Regions from separate parts of the Stenotrophomonas sp. FBCC-B152 genome, predicted to be linked through region 2. Evidence: riboswitches for the same ligand, from Rfam matches in the RefSeq annotation. Region 2 holds a riboswitch; the other holds the start of a gene.
The links. Region 2 has a riboswitch for thiamine pyrophosphate ahead of NMB40_RS19460 (TonB-dependent receptor). Riboswitches for the same ligand answer to the same signal wherever they lie in the genome.
Positions count from the first base shown of each region.

Region 1 (9,859 bases), 1.2 Mb from region 2:
CGATGTCGGCACCATCGGCGACCGCCAGGGCCAGGTACAGGGCGCTGCCATCGGGCTGCGCGCTGAAGCCGTTGCCGGCACTGAGCCGATCGGCGTCCAGGCAGTACTCCGCCCCCTGCGACGGGCTGTTGATCCGCGCGAATACGGTGGAGCAGTCGGCCCGGCTGGACAGGTAATCCAGGCTCCCATCGCGGGCCACCGCCCAGGTGCGGTAGCGCCAACGCGACGGCCGGTCCTCGCTGACCTGCTGGATGCTGGCCGGATCCAGCCGCAGATCGGCCGACCACAGCCCGCCTGCCGCCAACCGGGTGAACAGCACGCGCTGGTGGGCCGCATCCAGCCGCGCCTGCGACACCCCATCGACGTGGCCCAGCAGTTTCCACGGCGTGGTGCGCCGATCGAACAGCGACAGGCGCATGCGCTCGTCATGATCGCGTTCCACTACCAGCACGTGGTCGTTGTCACCGGCATACAAAGCCTGCAACGGCTGCGCCACCGGGACGGGCAGCGCCACGATCTGCTCATCGCGCGGCGACACCTCGTAGATCACCGGCCGCGCCTGTGCATCACGGCCCGATACCAGCAGATGGGTGCTGTCGGGCGACCAGTCGGCGGACTGCCGGGTTTCAGGACGCAGGCCTTCCACCGGCCGCAGCGATTCGGGGCGCGACAGGTCGGCCCACCACAGCCCGTAGTTGCCGGAACGATCGGAGGTGAACACCAGCTGCCGGCCATCGGGCGCCAGCATCGGCTGGCCATCGCGGCCGTTGGAGGGGAACAGGCGTTCGGGCGTACCGGGGCGGCCGTCCTTCACCGGCACGCGGAACAGGCCGAACTGCGCCTTGCGGTGCACGAAGGCCAGCATGTTGTTGCTTCGCGACAGCGCCGGCGACTGCGCGTCGTCCAGGCCCACATCGCGCAGCGTGCGCGTTTCAGTATCCAGTTCGTACAGACGTGCTTCGCTGTCCACGCGGCGCCCGAACACGATGTGCCGGCTGTCGCCCCGCCAGGCCCAGCCACGGATCTCGGCCGAATCGTTGGTCAGCTGTTCGGGCACGCCGCCGCCGGCCGGGAGGCGCCAGAGGTCGCCGATCTGCGGGTTGCGCACGAACACGATCCAGCGGCCGTCCGGCGAGAAACGCGGGGCGTAGTCGAAGCTGTCGTCGGCAACCTGGTAGTCCACCGGGGTCCAGGCACCGCTGGCGATGTCCAGCACGCGGATGCCGCGATGGGCGTGCCGGCCGGACAGCGAGCCGAACACCAGGCCGCGCCCGTTGGGCGTCCAGTCGAAGCTGAGCAGCTCGGTGCCGTCGCAGCGCGTGACGTGGCGGATCGCACCGCCGGTCGCGCTGGCGATCAGCACCTCGCAGCTGCCCTCCGGGCCGAACCGCGCAAACGCGATATCGCGGCCGTTCGGCGACCAGTTCGGGAAGCGGTCCGAATGGCCCGCAGGCGTATCGGTCAGCAGCCGCGCCGGTGCGTTGCCGGAGGTCTGCACCTTGATCGCGCTGCCGCCGCCGGTCGCATCGTCGGCCTCATAGGCCACCTGCGAGCCATCCGGCGATACGGTCGGGTAGGTTTCGAAGCCGGCGGTGGCGGTGATCAAACGATAGGGGCGCTGCGGGCTGCCGACCACGCGGCTGCCGTCTTCCAGCACGCCACTGCCTTCGGGCCCGTGCGGCGGTGGCGGGCGCTGCAGCAGCAGCGCGGCCATCACCAGCAGGGCGACGAACATGCCCAGGCCGATGGCCAGGAACACATAGCGCCGGTTGCGCCGCCAGCGGCTGCGTGGGCGCGGCGCGGGGGTTGCCGCGGCGAACACGGCGGCCAGCGCATCGCGTTCGTCATCATTGGGCGCGGCATCGACGTCCGGGCCGGGCTCCACCAGCACCGATACCGGCTGCATCAGCCGGTAACCGGTCTTGGCGATGGTTTCGATATAGGCGGTGCCGGCGTCATCGTCGCGCGAGAACGCCTTGCGCAGCTGGGTGATGGCCTGGGTCAGCACATCGTTGGTGGGCAGCGTGTCCGGCCAGACCTCGGCGAACAGTTCGTCGCGGGTCACCACCGCACCGGGCACGCGCATGAGCACCTTGAGCACACCCAGCGCCTTGGGCGTGAGCCGGCGCGGACGACGCGCGCCCTCCACCACCACCTCACGCGACGACAGCGTGATGGTGCAATCGCCGATCCTCAGGCGGTCGGCAGCGGGTGTCTCACTATCCAGGCTGATCATTCCGGCGCTACGTAATACAACTGAACAACAGGAACGCAGCATTCATCGAATCAACCACAGATCGAACGAACCGCCAGATTCCGCACACGTCATCAGTGCAAAGGGCAAAGACACTGAAGCGCGCGAATACTAGCCTATGCCGGTTAACTGCGCCTGTGCGCGCAGAGGACATCAGGCCTCTCTCGCCGACGAATCCACATAAATTGCTTCAACATTCGCGCCTCTTGGCGCGAATTTTTTATCTGCGATTCAGAAACTTTTTAGCGTTGATTCAGTAATTTTTTATCGCCGATTCAGTTTCGCGCATTGCGGATCATGGTCAATCCGACCAGTCGCGACACCACCAACGCTACGTACATCACGCCTGCGAACTGTTCCAGCATCACCAGTGCGCGTGCTTGTGGATGCACCGGCACCACGTCGCTCAGGCCCACCCCGGACAACAAACTGAAGCTGAGATAAAGCAGCTCCATCCAGGTGCGCAGTTCGCTCTCGCTGGTGGCCACGAAACTGCCCGGGTACCACTGCTGGCAGACCGCGAAGGCGAAGGCGAATGCCCAAGCCAGCAGCGTGAAGGTGGCGCCCGCGGCGAACAGCTCGTCGCGGGTCACCTTGTGGTCCTGCAGCATGTAGGCGATCAGGCTGCCGGCCGTGTAGAAGTACAGCAGGCATTCCAGCAGCTGGGCGGTGGTGACCAGCGCCGGCCGCCCCAGCAGCGCCCCCGAGAGGGAGAACACCACCGAGGGAATGGCCAGCAGCAGGGCCACCCACATGCCCAGCGGGCTGCGCCGCACCACCCACAGCGCCAGGCCGAGCACCGCGATGCCGAAGGCGCCGAACAGCGCGCGGCCGGCCCCGGATTCGTCCATGGCCGGGTACAGCAGCACGCCCAGCAACTGCACCCCCAGCAACCAGGCCGAGGGGTGCCGGCGGGCGATGGCCAGCCATCGGGTGGTGCGCGCTATGGCCATCGTGGTGTCCCTGCCCCTGTGTCGGTGGCCGAAGCTTAACGGCTGCCGCGCTGAGGCGGCATGACGGTCCGCCTTGGCCGCCCGTCCTGGCGGGCCACGACCAACGGTCGTGACCTACCCCGCTTGGCCCGCTGCGTAGTCGCGCACGTCCTGGGTGATCTTCATCGAACAGAAGTGGGGGCCGCACATCGAGCAGAAATGGGCCTCCTTGTGCGCGTCCTTGGGCAGGGTTTCGTCGTGGAACTCGCGCGCCTTTTCCGGATCCAGGCCGAGGTGGAACTGGTCTTCCCAGCGGAACTCGAAGCGCGCCTTGCTCAGTGCGTTGTCGCGCACCTGCGCGCCCGGGTGGCCCTTGGCCAGGTCGGCGGCGTGGGCCGCGATGCGGTAGGCCATGATGCCGTCGCGCACGTCCTGCCGGTTGGGCAGGCCCAGGTGCTCCTTGGGGGTGACGTAGCAGAGCATGGCGGTGCCGTACCAGCCGATCATCGCCGCGCCGATCGCGCTGGTGATGTGGTCGTAGCCCGGCGCGATATCGGTGGTGAGCGGCCCCAGCGTGTAGAACGGCGCCTCGCCACATTCGCGCAGCTGCTTGTCCATGTTTTCCTTGATCAGCTGCATCGGCACATGGCCGGGGCCTTCGATCATGGTCTGCACATCGTGCTTCCAGGCGATCCTGGTGAGCTCGCCCAACGCTTCCAGCTCGCCGAACTGCGCGGCATCGTTGGCATCGGCGATGCAGCCCGGGCGCAGGCCATCGCCCAGCGAGAAGGTCACGTCGTAGGCCTTCATGATCTCGCAGATGTCCTCGAAGTGCGTGTAGAGGAAGTTCTCGCGCTGGTGGGCCAGGCACCACTTGGCCATGATCGAGCCGCCGCGCGAGACGATGCCGGTCACCCGATTCGCGGTGAGCGGAACGTGGCGCAGCAGCACACCGGCATGGATGGTGAAGTAATCCACGCCCTGCTCGGCCTGCTCGATGAGCGTGTCGCGGAAGATCTCCCAGCTCAGGTCTTCGGCGCGGCCATCGACCTTTTCCAGCGCCTGGTAGATCGGCACGGTGCCGATCGCCACCGGCGAGTTGCGCACGATCCATTCGCGGGTTTCATGGATGTGCTTGCCGGTGGAGAGGTCCATCACGGTGTCACCGCCCCAGCGGATCGCCCACACCAGCTTCTCCACTTCCTCGGCGATGCCGGACGACACCGCGCTGTTGCCGATGTTGGCGTTGATCTTGGTCAGGAAGTTGCGGCCGATGATCATCGGCTCGCTTTCAGGGTGGTTGATGTTGTTGGGCAGCACCGCCCGCCCCCGCGCGATTTCCTCGCGCACGAACTCTGGCGTGATCGAGGCCTGGATGGAAGCGCCGAACGACTGGCCGGGATGCTGCATCAGCAGCGCCTTGTCGCGGATCGCCTCGATGCGCTGGTTCTCGCGGATCGCCACGAACTCCATTTCCGGGGTGATGATGCCGCGACGGGCGTAGTGCATCTGGGTGACATTGGCACCGGCCACGGCGCGGCGCGGTTGCAGCCGCGACGGAAAGCGCACCGCGTCCAGCCGCGCATCGGTTTCGCGCGAACGCCCGAACGCCGAGCTTGGCCGACCCAGCAGTTCGGTGTCGCCGCGCTCGGCGACCCAGCCCGCACGCAAGGCCGGCAGCCCGGTGGACAGATCGATGCGGGCCTCGGGGTCGGTATAGGGACCGGAGGTGTCATAGACGGTCAGCGGCGCGTTGTCGCCACTCAGCGCGATCTCGCGCATCGGCACCTGCAGGTCGCTGCGCGAGCCGGGCACGTGGATCTTGCGCGAGCCGGGAATCGGTCGCGTGACCGATTCAGACAGCTGCTGGGCCTGTTGCTGCAGGGCGGAAAGGTGTGCGTTCATCGGGCATCGTCCTGGGTTGTCGGTGCGAGGGTTCGCACGGCGAGGGACGAAGCGGCGGCGCACGGCCGGCGCACGGCGCGCGGATGCCAGGCGGGGGCTGGACGGCGCGGTGCATCGGCTGTTGCGAAGCTTCCCTACGCCGGTATCAACCGGATCAGGTTCGAAGGGACTGTCTCAACCGTGGCCACGTGGCCGCGGTACCCCCGCTTCGGGGCGGATTAGACCACACCTGCACCGGAAGTGTGAACAGCCATGTCATGCCGCCTTGGCTAGACTGCCGCGCATGGTATTCCGACTCTCCATCGCCCTGGTGGTGCTGCTGGTGCTCGCCGCCGGCGTGGCACCGGACCCGTTCAACGAGATCGTGCGCGGCGGGCTGGTGCACATCATCCGCAGTGCCGGCTGGCTGTACCTGCTGGTGGTGTTCATCACGCTCTCGTTCCTGCTCTATCTCGCCTTCGGCCGGCTGGGCTCGCTGCGGATCGGCGGCGAAGACGCCGAACCGGATTTCTCCAACGCCAGCTGGATGTCGATGCTCTTCGCTGCCGGCATGGGCATCGGCCTGGTGTTCTGGGGCGCAGCCGAACCGGTGTCGCACTTCGTCACCCCACCCGAGGGCCTGCCCCCACAGAGCATGGAAGCAGCGCGCGCCTCGATGCGCTATGCGTTCTTCCACTGGGGCCTGCACCCGTGGGCGATCTACGCGCTGATCGGGCTGGCGATGGCCTGGTTCCAGTTCAACCGCAACGGCCGTGGCCAGATAAGCGACCTGCTGCAGCCGCTGATCGGCGCGCACCACCGCGGTTGGATCGGCACGGTGGTGAACGTGGCAGCGGTGGTCGCGACCGCCATCGGCGTGGCCACCACGCTGGGCTTCGGCACCATCCAGATCGCCGCAGGCCTCGAGCGCGTGTTCGGCCTCCACGCCGGCGCGCCACTGCAGCTCACCATCATCGCCGTCGCCTTCGTGCTCTACATGGCGTCCACCGCCAGCGGCGTGAACCGCGGCATCAAATGGCTCTCCAACTTCAACCTCGGCCTGGCCGCCGTGCTGCTGGCACTGGTGCTGGTACTGGGCCCCACTGCCTTCATCTTCGATACCTTCACCACCACCATTGGCTCCTACCTCAACCAGCTGGTGACCATGAGCCTGCGCATGTCGCCATTCTCGGGCAGCACCTGGGTGGCGGACTGGACGATCTTCTACTGGGCGTGGTGGATCGCCTGGGCACCGTTCGTCGGTTCGTTCATCGCCCGCGTCTCGCGCGGGCGCAGCATCCGCGAATTCGTGCTCGGCGTGGTGATCGCGCCCAGCGTGCTCGGCTTCCTGTGGTTCTCGGTGTTCGGCGGCACTGCGCTGTGGTCGCAGATCTTCGGCCATGTCGACCTGGTGCAGGCACTGGGCACCGGCTACGAAACCGTGTTGTTCACCATGTTCGACAGCCTGCCGATGCCCACCTTGCTCTCGGTGATCGCACTGGTGCTGCTGATGATCTTCTTCGTCACCTCGGCAGACTCGGCCGTACTGGTACTGGCCAGCATGTCCACCGACGAAGCCGGCGACCCGCCGCTGTCGCGACGGATCACCTGGGGCGTGGCGATCGCGCTGATCGCCGCCGTGCTGTTGCTGGCCGGCGGCCTGGATGCGCTGCAGGGCATGATCACCATCGCCGCCCTGCCCTTCGCACTGTTGATGCTGGCGGTGATGTGGTCGCTGTATCGCGTGCTCGACATGGAATATGCGCTGCAGCGCCGCCGTGCATTGCGCGCGCGGCGGATGATGGATGCCTGGATCGAGCGCGAGATCGCCGCGCAGGAAGAGACGCGCGATGAGGCTTCGCGGGCGGATGGTTAGGCCTCAAGAGCAGCGTTTCAGTTCTTACGTGACGGGGAGGCCGACGGGCAGCCCCTTACGGGACACGCCGTAAACCCATCCATGGGGGCTTGGCAAAAACATCCATGTTTTTTCACAGTCCCTACAGGGGCTGCCCGCCGGCCTCCCCAGAAGGTGAGTCGCGTGCGGATGGAAAGAGCAGACACGCATGGCGTGTCCCTACGCGGTGCCGTTGGTAGGTTCGGTTCCCGAACGAACACACGGAACGCACCCACGTCCGGTAACGCATGAAAATAATCGAAGCCGCCGTTGATCTTCCCGTGGCCCCCAACACACTGTCGAGGGTCGGCGGGGGCGGGTTTGCGGGACTGTAGAAAACATGGATGTTTTCTACAAGCCTTATCTGTTCGGAATCTGGCAGCGTAGGCGTCGAGAGCCGGCGTGGGCCGCCGTAAGAGCCTGGATCTCGACGATCGCCATGGAGCTTGGCGCCCACGCCGGAATCTCCCTTGATCCGCCCGAACAGTTGCTGGAGCTGACACTCGCAGTGATAAGACTGGGCAAGCGGGGGAGCTCTCGACCCTTCCAGACTATACGGAGTTTGGCGATGAACGGGATCGGGATTGATGTGAGCAAGCGTCAGCTGGATGTTGGTACGACTGACGGGGAAATTCTGCAGGTCAGCAATACCGCCGCTGGCTTTGCTGAATTGGAGGTCTGGCTGAAAGAACACCCGGCAGACCAGATCGTGCTGGAGGCTACCGGTGGCTATGAGCAGCGCGTGCTGGATTTCCTGCACAAGGCCGGTCGTCCGGTGGTCCGTGCCAATGCCCTGCGGGCCCGTAGGCTGGCTCAGGGCATGGGCCACGTGGCCAAGACAGATCGCTTGGATGCCTACGCATTGGCGAAGATGGCCGTGCTGGTCAAGCTGCGCGCCTACCAGCCGCTGGAGCCTTGGCAACAAAGAATGCGGGAATTCGTGCGGGCTCGCCGGCAGGCGATGCAGGCGCTGACCGTGGCGCGACAGCAGCAGGAAATGGTCGGTGATCGTGAATTGCGTCGGCTACTGCAGGCCAACATTACGCGCTTGCAGACGCTGGTCGCACGCTTGGGAACGCAGATCGGCGAACAGGTTGCACAGCAGCCTCGACTGGCCGTACTGAAGTCGATGAAGGGCGTCGGCCCTGCGCTACAGGCGGTGCTGGCCAGCTATCTGCCCGAGCTGGGCAGAATCAGCGGCAAGGCCATCGCCAGCCTGGTCGGCGTGGCACCGATGTCCCACGACAGCGGCACGATGCGCGGGAAACGAAGTATCCACGGTGGTAGAGCCGAGATCCGTCAGGTGCTTTACATGGCTGCCATGTCGGCCATGCGGCATGAGCCTCGGCTAAAGGATTTCTACCGGTCGCTGCGGGCTCGCGGCAAGGAAGGCAAGGTGGCCATCGTGGCGGTGATGCGAAAGATGCTGGTAATCCTCAACGCCCGTGTGCGCGACGCTGAAAGCGGACCGATCCCAGCCTGAAGCCAGCCAACGGGGGACATCAAGAGGCTGCCGGCCAGCGGCCGGCACTACCATGCCCGTCTGCTGGAGGAGCGGCCCGACCTCTCAGCAACACAGTTGCTCCATGGACGGATTCACGGCGTGTCCCGCAAACCCGCACCCGCCGGCCCAGCTCAGGCCATGCGGGAACCAAAGGCTGTTCGCCCCGATGCATGAAGCAGCCACGCAGGGCGTGGCTCTACAGGAATGTTCGGCAGTCAGGCGATACAGGACCGATCAGTACCCCGCTGCCTGCCCATCCTTGCGGCTTTCCGAAGCGCCGTAATACACGCCGGTTTCCGGGTCGCGCATGATCGCCTGGTACCCACCGTACGGACCATCCGCGAACGTCACGCGGTGGCCCTTGCGCATCAGCGCGCGCACCGTCTCATACGGATAGCCGGTTTCCAGGTTCACCTCGCCGCCGTCGCTCATCGCCGTGGCCTGCCCGGTCGGCTCGGTCGACCCTTCATGCTGGATGCGCGGCGCATCGCCGGCTTCCTGCAGGTTCATGCCGAAGTCCACCAGGTTCATCACGATCTGCGCGTGGCCCTGCGGCTGCATCGCACCGCCCATCACGCCAAAGCTCATCCACGGCTTGCCGTCCTTGGTCACGAAGCCCGGAATGATGGTCTGGAACGGACGCTTGCCCGGCGCATAGCCATTGGGGTGGTCCTTGCGCAGCACGAACATCTCGCCGCGATCCTGCAGGATGAAGCCCAGCCCCGGCGGCGCCATGCCGCTGCCCATGCCCCGGTAGTTGGACTGGATCAGCGACACCATCATCCCGTCCGCATCGGCCACCGTCATGTAGATCGTGTCGCCTTCTTCCAGCTGCTTCGGCGTGCCCGGCTGCACCTCGCGCAACGCCTTGTCCATCGAGATCAGCTTGCGGCGCTCGGCCGCGTATTCCTTCGACACCAGCTTGGCCACCGGCGCCGGCTGGAACGCCGGATCGGTGTAGAAGCGCGCACGGTCCGCGAACGCCAGCTTCTTGGCCTCCACGAACAGGTGCACGTGCTCCGGCGAACCGAACGGAATCTTCGAGAAGTCGTATCCCTCCAGCACGTTCAGGATCTGCAGCGCTGCGATGCCCTGGCTGTTCGGCGGCAGCTCCCACACGTCATAGCCCCGGTAGTTGCTGCTCACCGGCTCCACCCACTCGCCGTGATGGCTGGCCATGTCGTTATAGCTCAGGTAGCCGCCGTTGGCCTTGAAGTACGTGCCGATCGTGCGCGCGATGTCGCCCTTGTAGAACGCATCGCGGCCGCCCTGCGCGATCTGCTCCAGCGTGTTGGCCAGGTTCGGGTTCTTCCACAGCTCACCCTTGCGCGGCGCATGGCCGTTGATCGTGAACTGCTCCTTGAAGCCCGGGTACTGCGACAGCTTGGGCA
Region 1 is NZ_CP101442.1:3,117,409-3,127,267, forward strand. It holds gene NMB40_RS14380 (winged helix-turn-helix domain-containing protein) at 1-2,236, opposite strand, end outside; gene NMB40_RS14385 (ion channel) at 2,530-3,207, opposite strand; gene thiC (phosphomethylpyrimidine synthase ThiC) at 3,322-5,091, opposite strand; TPP riboswitch at 5,205-5,306, opposite strand; gene NMB40_RS14395 (BCCT family transporter) at 5,375-6,946, shown strand; gene NMB40_RS14400 (IS110 family transposase) at 7,533-8,447, shown strand; gene ggt (gamma-glutamyltransferase) at 8,703-9,859, opposite strand, start outside.
Region 1: another riboswitch for thiamine pyrophosphate. It lies ahead of thiC (phosphomethylpyrimidine synthase ThiC); the one in region 2 lies ahead of NMB40_RS19460 (TonB-dependent receptor).

Region 2 (9,859 bases):
GCATCGAACACCGAATACGAGGGCGCCTTGACGCTGCCATCCACCGTCGCCGCATTGGACGAGGCATAGCGCCAGCCACCGCTCACCGCCAGGCCGGACACGAACGGCAGGGCATAGTCCACGTGCACGGCCGCACGCACCTTGGGCACGTTGACCAGCTGCTGGCCGTCGTAGAACGCGGTGCCGGCATCGCGCGCGCGTGCCTGCAGCACGCTGGCGCTGGCGGTCAGCCCCAGCCGTTCGGTGACCTGGCCATTGGCGGTCAGCTCCAGCCCGGTGTGGGCCTGGGTGCCTTCCTGCACGAAGGTGAAGCCGGCATCGCTGGCATCGGGCTTGGCGTACTGGAACGGCTGGGTGGTGCGGAACACTGCCGCGCCCAGCATCAGGCCGTCGGTGGCGGCGTACTTGACGCCCAGCTCGCGCTGGCGCGACTGCATGGCCGGCAGGAAGGTGCTGCCGTTGGAGGTCCAGAACGGCGCTTCCTGGCCCAGCGACAGGCCTTCCACGTAACTGGCGTACACGTTCAGCTGCTCCGTGGCCTGCCACACCAGCGCGGTCTGCGGCAGGAACTGCGACAGGCGGCTGTGCCGTTCCGGGGTACCGCGCTTGTCGTACGCGCGCTCATCCAGGCGCACGTAGCGGCCGCCGGCCAGCCACTGCCAGTCATCGCCGACGTGCATGCGGTCCAGCGCGAACACCGCGCGCTGCCAGCTGTCCAGGCGCCGCGCGGACGGGCCCGGCTGCAGCGGCGAGGGATCGAACACCGGCACCTGCACGTCGCCGATGTTGGCCGTGCCCACGTACTCGTTGACGTTCTGGCGCTTGTCCACGGTGCGGTGGAACGCGCTCAGCCCCACCGACAGTTCGTGTTCCACCGCGCCGGTGGTGAAGCGGCCGCGCAGTTCGCCGCGTGCCTCGTCATTGCGGCGCACATCGTCGGGGCTGCGGTAATCGTAGATGTCGTAGTCGCCGTTGGGTGCGAAGTAGTTGCCCGGCACGCTGCCATCGGCACAGCCAGCAGCGTAGTAGCAGCCGTACGCAAAGGCGACGTTGTCCTGGATCACCGAGCGGCTGTGGCCCACCGACACCCGCGACTGCCAGGCCGGGCTGAAGTCGTAGGTGTGCAGCGCGGTGAGGTTGGTGCTGTCGATCCCCACCGGCTGCTGCCACGGCTGGTGGCCCAGCATGCGGCTGCGGTCCACGCCGCGCGGCAGTTCGCTGCCGCCCAGCAGCTGGTAACCGGACGCCGAGCGCTGCGCGCTGGTCTGGTAGTTGGCATCCACTTCCAGCTTGCCGCGTTCGCCCATCAGCCAGTCGGCGGCCAGCGAATAGAAATTGCGGCGGCCATCGGCATGCTCGATGTAGGACGAGGTGTCATCCCAGGCGGCGTTGAAGCGCAGCCCGAAGCGCGGGGTCAGCCAGCCGCCCAGGTCCACCGCCGCATAGCGCGAGCCTTCCGAATCGGTGGCCAGGGTGACGTTGCGCACATCCGCGGGACGCTTGCCGACGTAGTTGATGATCCCGCCCGGCGCCATCACGCCAGCGGCCAGACCGGCTTCGCCCTTGAGGATTTCCACCTGCTGCACGTTCTCCAGCGCCAGCCGCTGTTCGCCGGCGATGGCCAGCCCGTTGAAGCGGTAGCCGGTGGCCGGGTCCAGTGAGAAGCCGCGGATGGCGATGTTCTGGTAGTAGCCCACCGGTGCGTAGCTGTCGCCCAGCGAGGCGTCGTGCCGGGCCAGCTCGGACAGGGTGCGCACCTGCAGGCGGTCCAGGAAGGCGCTGTCGAGCACGTTGACCGAGGCCGGGGTGTTCTTCCAGTCGGCGCTGCCGAAGCTGCTCGACGGTGCCAGTGGCGCGGCGGGCTTGCGCGCCTGCACGCGGATGCCGGCCAGGTCGGTGGGCGAGCGCTCGCCTGCGGCGGTGTCGGCGTCACTGGCGTACAGCGGCAGGGCGGCGCAGAGGGCGGCGGTCAACAGCGTGAGGCGGTAGCAGCGGTTCATTCGATTCGTCATCAGCCAGAGGAGACGAAGCGACGGCGCGCAGGCGCACCGGCCCGCAATGGGGGGTGCGCTCGCTGCTCAAGCTCCCTACGCCGGTGCAAACCGGATCAGGTTCCAAGGGACTCTCTCAGCCTGGCAACGCCAGGCACCCCCGCTTCAGTGGCCATTTTCACACCAATCGGCCGCCGTGGCGACCCCGGCGGCTCAGGCAGCGGCGTGCAGCGCGTCCAGCAGGGTCCGGCCGGGGCGGCTGGCGAACCAGTCGGCATGGCCCAGCAGGAACGTGTGGTAGGCCACGTCGGCGTTCGCCGGGGAGCCGGTAACCCCTTGGAAGTACTCCACTTCCGAGAGGGCGAAGTCCAGGTGCACCACCGGCAGCAGGTCGGCCAGCAGGTGTACCTGGGCGGCCGCCAGCGGGCGTACCTGGCGGTAGCCGGCCAGCAGCGCCAGCGCGATATCGGCATGCGCCACCGGGCCCTCGCCGCCGGCATCCAGCCAGGCGATGGCGTTGCGCTCGATCGCGGTGGCCAGGTCGAACAGGGCGCTGGTCGGCGAAGCCAGGCCGAAATCGAAGACGGTGCCGATCGTCGCCGTGGGGCCGTGGCCGTGCCAGAGCAGGTTCGAGACATGCCAGTCGTTGTGCCCCCACAGCACCGGCTCGGCGGCCAGCCGCTCGACCACGGCCGCGTGCCAGGGCAGCACCGCGCGCTGCAGGTCGTGTTCCCAGTGTTGTCGCGACAGGTAGCCGGCCAGCGCGGGGCGGTCGGGAAGCTCGCGCTTCAGCAGCGCCACCGGATCGTGCGCGCGGATCAGGTCGTCGCGCGCCACCAGCAGGTGGGTGCTGCGCTGGGGCGCGTGGTAGCTGGCAGCCGCAGCGTGCAGGCGGGCCAGCATCGCGCCGGCCGTGCGCGCCTGGGCGACATCGTCCAACGGTGTCCATGACGGGCTGTCGCGGTACAGATCGTGGCCATCGCCTTCGGCGTGCAGTTCCCAGGTCCAGTCGCCGTGCGCGATCGCGGTGGCGCCGTCGTGCGCGTGCAGCACCTGCACGACCGGCAGGCCGGCCGCGGCCAGGTGCGCGATGAAGCGATGCTCTTCGGTCAGCACCTCGGCCGTGCGCACACTCACGTGGTGGCGTTTGACGAAGCAGCGCCGCGAACCGCACGCCACCAGGGCTGCAGCGGAGAAGGGGCGCGGGCTGTGCCACAGCACGCGGCACTCCCCGTCCAGTGCAGGGTAGTGGCCGCGCAACCACGCCAGTTCGGTGCCGCTGATCGCCGGCCAGTCTGCAACGACGGCGTCGTTGTCCAGGCCCTGCACGCGGTGATCGGTGTTCATCATGGAAACGTATTTCTTCAGCGGCAGGCCGATGGCCTGTGGGGCAGGTTCAAAGCGGGCTGTCGCGCAGCCAGTCGAACAACTGTGCATCATTCTTCAGGCCGAGCTTGAGCATGGCATCGCCCTTCTGCCGGCTGATGGTGCTCACGCTCTTGTGCAGCTTCGCGGCGATTTCCTTGACGATCAGGCCACTGGCGAGCAGCCGCAGCACTTCCACTTCGCGCGGCGACAACGCGCGTGTGCGTTCATCGCCCAGGCTCTGCGTGCCGATGCGGTCGATGAGGTTCTTCAGCGTGCGGCTCACGTACGGCTGGCCACGGTGCACGGTCTGGATCGCCACCGGCAGTTCCTCCATCGACGAGGTCTTGTCGACCAGTCCCAGTACCCCGGTTCCCACCACCATGCGCAGGATCGCCAGGTTGTTGGAGACGCTCAGCATGAGTACCGGCAGGTCGGGATAGTGACGGCGGACCTGCCCGATCATGGCAAAACCGTCAGGCTGCGCGCCGCCGGGCATGGAGTAATCGGTCACCAGGACATCGCACGGGTTGGCCTTCAATGCGGCCAGAAGCTCGTCCACGCTGCTGGCTTCGGCCACCACATGGCCCACGCCGCTGGTTTCGATCACGGATCGGGTGCCGATGCGGACCACCGGGTGGTCGTCGGCGATGATTATGCGCAAGCTCATGGAATAGTATGGCCGGTAAGGCAGCGGCCCCTCGGGGCACGTCGCGGTGGGCGGATCACTCCTGGGAGAACTGACAGCATGCGTACCTCGGTTGTCCGCTGGCTGGTCGTGCTGGGCCTGGTGATCGCGCTGGGCGCCACCGCCATCGCGGCTCCGGCGCCTGCACCGTCGCTCTCACCGCGCCAGGCTGAATGGATCGACCGGAACCCTACCATCTTACTGGGGCTGTACGACAGCGGCTGGCCACCATTCGAATTCATGCAGAACGGCCGCCCCGATGGACTCGGCTACGACTACCTGATGTTGTTGACCCGGCAGCTCGGCGTGCGTGTGAAGGTGCGGGTGTATCGCGATTGGGCAGACGTGCTGGATGCGGCATGCCGGGGCGAGGTCGACGTGGTGATGAACATCACCCTCACCCCGGACCGCACCCGCTGCATGGTCTACACCGGCTCCTACGCCGATGCGCCACTGGCCCTGGTGGGCCGGGTAGGCGATACCCGCACCTCGAGCGACCCGGACCTGGCCGGGCTGCGCGTGGTCACCGAGCAGGAATTCCTCACCAGCAACCAGGTGCGGGCACGCTTCCCGGCTGCGCGCCAGGTCACCGCGCCCAACACACGTGCGGCGCTGGCGATGGTGGCCCAGGGCAAGGCCGATGTGTACATCGGCAATGCGCACGTCGCCAGTACCCTCATCCGCCAGCAGGGCATTGACGGTATCGCCCTGCTGCGGCCCAGCGACCTGCCGCCCGAACGCCTCCACTTCGGCGTGCCCAACGCCCGCCAGCCGCTGGCCGAAGCCCTCGACAGCGCGCTGTCCACCGTGACCGCCGCGCAGCGCGAGGCGCTGTACAAGCGCTGGCTGCCGCCGCTGCAGTGGTCGGCGCAGTCGCGGCTGATCCTGGGCGAGGCCGAACGCCGCATCCTGGCCACCCCGTTGCGCATGGGCTATGCGCCGAACGGGTCGCCCCTGTCGTTCATCGATGCGGCCGGCGAACCCAGCGGCGTGGCCGGTGACTATCTGCGCCAGCTGCGCATGGTCGGCGCGCAGTTGAACCGCGTGCCGGCGCATGACTGGTTCGAAGTCCGCGAGCAGATGCGCCGGGGCGATGTCGATGTGGTGATGGGCATGCCCAACGACGCGCACTACCTGGGCGATGACTGGGTCTTCAGCCAGCCCTTCATCAGCGTGCCCAACGTGATCGTCACCCCGAACAACAGCCGTTCGGTGCTGGGCCTGGGCGACCTGGACGGGCGCAGCATCCTGCTCTCCGACCCAGAGCGCCTGCGCGGCTACATCCTCCAGTACGCCCCCAAGGCGCGCATCGTGCCGGCGCGCAGCGTGGAGCAGGCACTGTCGCGATTGGCCAACGGCGACGCCGATGCCTACGTAGGAAACCTGGCCATGGTCGACCGCGTGGTGCGCGAGGTGTATCCGGCCAAGCTGCACGTGGCTGCGCCGGCGGGCTTCAGCGACCAGCTGTCGCTGGCGGTCAAACGCCAGTACGCGCCGTTGGCCACCACCTTCGACCGGGTGCTGGCCAACCTCACCCCGCGCGAGCACGCCGCCATCCGGGGCGACTGGCTGCTGGCCGAATACCGCACCGGGCTGGACTGGCGTTCGGTTGCGCGCTGGGCGGTGCCGCTGTCGCTGGTGCTGCTCACCGGCATCATCGTGCATGGCTGGGGCTACTGGCGGCTGCGCCGCGAGGTCGGCATGCGGCGCCGGTTGGAACAGCGGCTGGTGGAAGTGACCGACAACCTGCCGGCGATCGTCTACCAGGCCCGCCGTGACAGCGATGGCCGGGTCACGTTCCCGTACATCACCGGCGACCTGCAGTCGATGTTCGGGGTCAGCACCGCCGAAGTCATCGCCGATGAAACGCGCCTGGTCGACCAGATCGACCCGCGCGACCGCGAGGCGGTCAGCCGCGCGCTGAACGACGCCGCGCGCGATTTCTCCGCGCTGGACATGGAATTCCGCACCAGCCCGCACGGCGTGGTGCGCTGGGTGCGCACCCGCGCATTGCCGTATGCCGCCGAACACGGCGTGGTGCTGTGGAGCGGTTACTGGGTGGACGTGACCGAAGCGCGCGCGCAGGCCGATGCCCTGGCCGCCGCCAAGTCCGACGCCGAACGCGCCACTGCGGCCAAATCCAACTTCCTGGCCACCATGAGCCACGAAATCCGCACCCCGATGAGCGGCGTGCTGGGCATGGTCGAAGCGCTGTCCCACACCGACCTGGATGGCGAGCAGCGGCGCATCATCGCGGTGATCGAGGATTCGGCGCAGATGCTGCGGCAGATCCTGGATGACATCCTCGACTACTCCCGCATCGAAGCCGGCGCGCTGCCGCTGGAGCCGCAGCCGGTGATGCTGCGCAGCCTGCTCGACAACGTGCAGCAGCTGCTGTCGCCACAGGCCTCCAACAAGAACCTGTCGCTCAGCCTGGAGGTCGACCCGGCGGTCGCCCATCAGCACCTCGTCGATGGCATGCGGCTGCGCCAGATCGTGTTCAACCTGCTCAGCAACGCCATCAAGTTCACCAACGAGGGCTCAGTGACCATCGCGTTGAGCGTGGAGCGCGATGATGAGATGGCGCAGGCGCTGCGGCTGACGGTGACCGACACCGGCATCGGCATTTCCCCCGAGCAGCGCGAGCGGCTGTTCAAACCGTTTGCCCAGGCCGACGTGGCGATCACCCGCCACTACGGCGGCACCGGGCTGGGGCTGAGCATCTGCCAGCGCCTGGTGGGGTTGATGCGCGGGCGGCTGGAGATGCACAGCGTGCCGGGCGAAGGAACGCGCGTGGATGTGCTGCTGAGCCTGCCGCTGGTGCCCGGCGAGGAAACCGTGCGCGACGAGCAGCGCCCCGGCGGTGATGTCGACCCGCTGCCGCCGGGGCAGGCGCGGCGCCGGGTGCTGGTGGTCGAAGACCATCCCACCAACCAAGCATTGATGCGCTGGCGGCTGCAGCAGCTGGGCCTGCAGCATGAGCTGGCGGTGGATGGCGAAGCCGCGCTGGCGTTGCTGGCCTCCACGCACTTTGACCTGGTCATCACCGATTGCCGCATGCCGGTGATGGACGGCTACACCCTGACCCGGCACATCCGCGAGCGCGAACGTGGCAGCGGCCAGCGCATGCCGGTGCTGGCGCTCACCGCCAGCGCGCTGGCCGAAGACGTACAGCGCTGCCGCGAGGCCGGCATGGATGACCTGCTGGCCAAGCCGGTGGCGCTGGCCACGCTGCGCCAGGCGCTGCGCCGGTGGCTGCCCTCGGACGATGCGGATGACGCCGCGCGCGAAGCCACGCCGCCGGTGGAAACCGTGCGTGCGGCCGCGCCCACGCGGGCGGCGATCGTGCGCCGCTTCGGTTCCGAACACGTGGCCACGGTGCTGATCGACAGCATGCGCCAGGCCACCGCCGACGACCTGCAGCGCGGCTGGGAAGCGCGCGACATGGGCGACAGCAACACCGCGGTGGAGGTGCTGCATCGCATCGTCGGTGGGCTGGGCACGCTGGGCGCTGAAGCACTGGCCACCCAGGCGCGCGCGCTGATGCAGCGGATCCCGGAACAGGGTCTGGCGGCCAGCGCCGACGACATCCGCGCGTTCGAAGAAGCGTTGCAGCAGTACCTGATCAGCCTGGACGAATGATCAACGCGGCTGTTCCTTCAGGTATTCAATCACCAGCGCCCTTCGCTTTGGGTCAGCGGTCGCATTGACCATTCGCGAGCCCGGCACCACCGCAGCCGGCGAACGCAGGAACGCATCCAGCGTCTGCTCGGTCCAGACCAGGTCCGCGCGCTGCATCGCAGGCGAGTAGGGATAGTTGGCCACGCTGCCCGCACGGCGCCCCAGCACGCCGTGCAGGTTGGGCCCGAAGCGGTGCACGCCGCCCGCATTGACCGTGTGGCAGCCGCCGCAGATCGCGAACGCACGCTGGCGTTCCTGCTGCCGCGCCTGCTCGGGCGTCTGCGGCGTACGCGCGCACGCGCCCAGCAGCAGGCAGCACAGCAGCACCAGCAACCGGCGCGGCAACCGCATTACATCGCCGGGTAGTTCGGCCCGCCGCCACCCTGCGGGGTGACCCACACGATGTTCTGGGTGGGGTCCTTGATGTCGCAGGTCTTGCAGTGCACGCAGTTCTGCGCGTTGATCTGCAGCTGTTCGTGGCCTTCGCTGCCGACGAATTCGTACACCCCGGCGGGGCAGTAGCGCGCTTCCGGCCCGGCGTATTCGGCCAGGTTGACCCGCACCGGCACGCTCGCGTCCTTCAGGGTCAGGTGCGAAGGCTGGTCTTCTTCATGGTTGGTGCTGCTCAGGAACACCGAGCTGAGCCGGTCGAAGGTGAGCACGTTGTCCGGCTTGGGGTACACGATCCGGGTGTGCTGCGATGCCGGTTCCAGGCACTCGTGGTCGGCCTTGCTGTGGCGCAGCGTCCACGGCGGGTTGCGGATGCCCAGCTTGGGCAGCAGCCACTGTTCGATACCGGTCATCAGGGTGGCCACGCTGCGGCCCTTCTTGAACCACTGCTTGAAGTTCTTGGACTGCTTCAGCTCATCGTGCAGCCAGCTGACTTCGAACGCGGCCGGGTAGGCGCTGAGCTCATCGCGCTGGCGGTCCGCTGCCAGCGCATCGAAGGCGGCATCGGCGGCCAGCATGCCGGTCTTGATCGCCGCGTGGCTGCCCTTGATCCGGCTGGCGTTGAGGTAGCCGGCCTCACAGCCGACCAGCGCACCCCCGGGGAACACGGTCTTGGGCAGCGACAGCAGGCCACCGGCGGTGATCGCACGCGCGCCATAGGCGATGCGCTTGCCGCCTTCCAGGTGCTTGCGGATCGACGGGTGGGTCTTGAAGCGCTGGAACTCCTCGAACGGGCTCATCCACGGGTTGCGGTAATCCAGCCCGACCACGAAGCCCACGGCGACCTTGCCGCCATCGGCGTGGTACAGGAAGGAACCGCCGTAGGTATCGCTGTCCAGCGGCCAGCCGGCGGTGTGCACCACCAGGCCCGGCTCATGCTTGGCCGGGTCGATCTGCCACAGCTCCTTGATGCCGATCCCGTACGCCTGCGGGTCCTTGCCGGCATCGAGCTGGAAGCGCGCGATCAGCTGGCGGCCCAGGTGGCCGCGCGAGCCTTCGGCGAAGATCGTGTACTTGGCATGCAGTTCCATGCCGCGTTCGAAGTTGGGGCCGTGCGAGCCATCCTTGCGGATGCCCATGTCGCCGGTGGCCACGCCCATCACCGCGCCGTTCGCGTCGTACAGCACTTCGGCGGCGGCAAAGCCGGGGAAGATCGCCACTTCCAGCGCTTCGGCCTGCTGCGCCAGCCAGCGGGTGACCTCGCCCAGGCTGATGATGTAGTTGCCTTCGTTGTGGAAGCATTCCGGCAGCAGCGCATGTGGGGTGCTGCGCGCGCCGTCCGGGCTGAGGAACAGGAATTCGTCGCGGGTGACCTTCTGTTTCAGCGGCGCGCCGCGTTCGGCCCAGTCCGGGAACAGTTCGGTCAGCGCGCGGGTATCCATGATCGCGCCGGACAGGATGTGCGCGCCGGGTTCGGAGCCCTTCTCCAGCACGCACACCGACAGTTCGCGGCCGGCCTCGATGGCGCGCTGGCGCAGGCGGATCGCGGTGGCCAGGCCGGCAGGGCCGGCGCCGACGATCACCACGTCGAATTCCATGGCTTCACGCGGGGGCAGGGCGGTGGTCTCTTCGCTCATGGGGGTGCGTAACTCGTGGGTAGTGCCGTCCCGGCCGGAGCCGGCGGCGGTTGCCTGGGAATCGCGCGCGACGGGTCACTGCGCAACTGCTGGATCAATGCATCAGG
Region 2 is NZ_CP101442.1:4,293,519-4,303,377, forward strand. It holds gene NMB40_RS19460 (TonB-dependent receptor) at 1-2,000, opposite strand, end outside; TPP riboswitch at 2,068-2,163, opposite strand; gene NMB40_RS19465 (phosphotransferase enzyme family protein) at 2,205-3,341, opposite strand; gene NMB40_RS19470 (response regulator) at 3,388-4,026, opposite strand; gene NMB40_RS19475 (ATP-binding protein) at 4,105-7,686, shown strand; gene NMB40_RS19480 (c-type cytochrome) at 7,687-8,076, opposite strand; gene NMB40_RS19485 (electron transfer flavoprotein-ubiquinone oxidoreductase) at 8,076-9,752, opposite strand.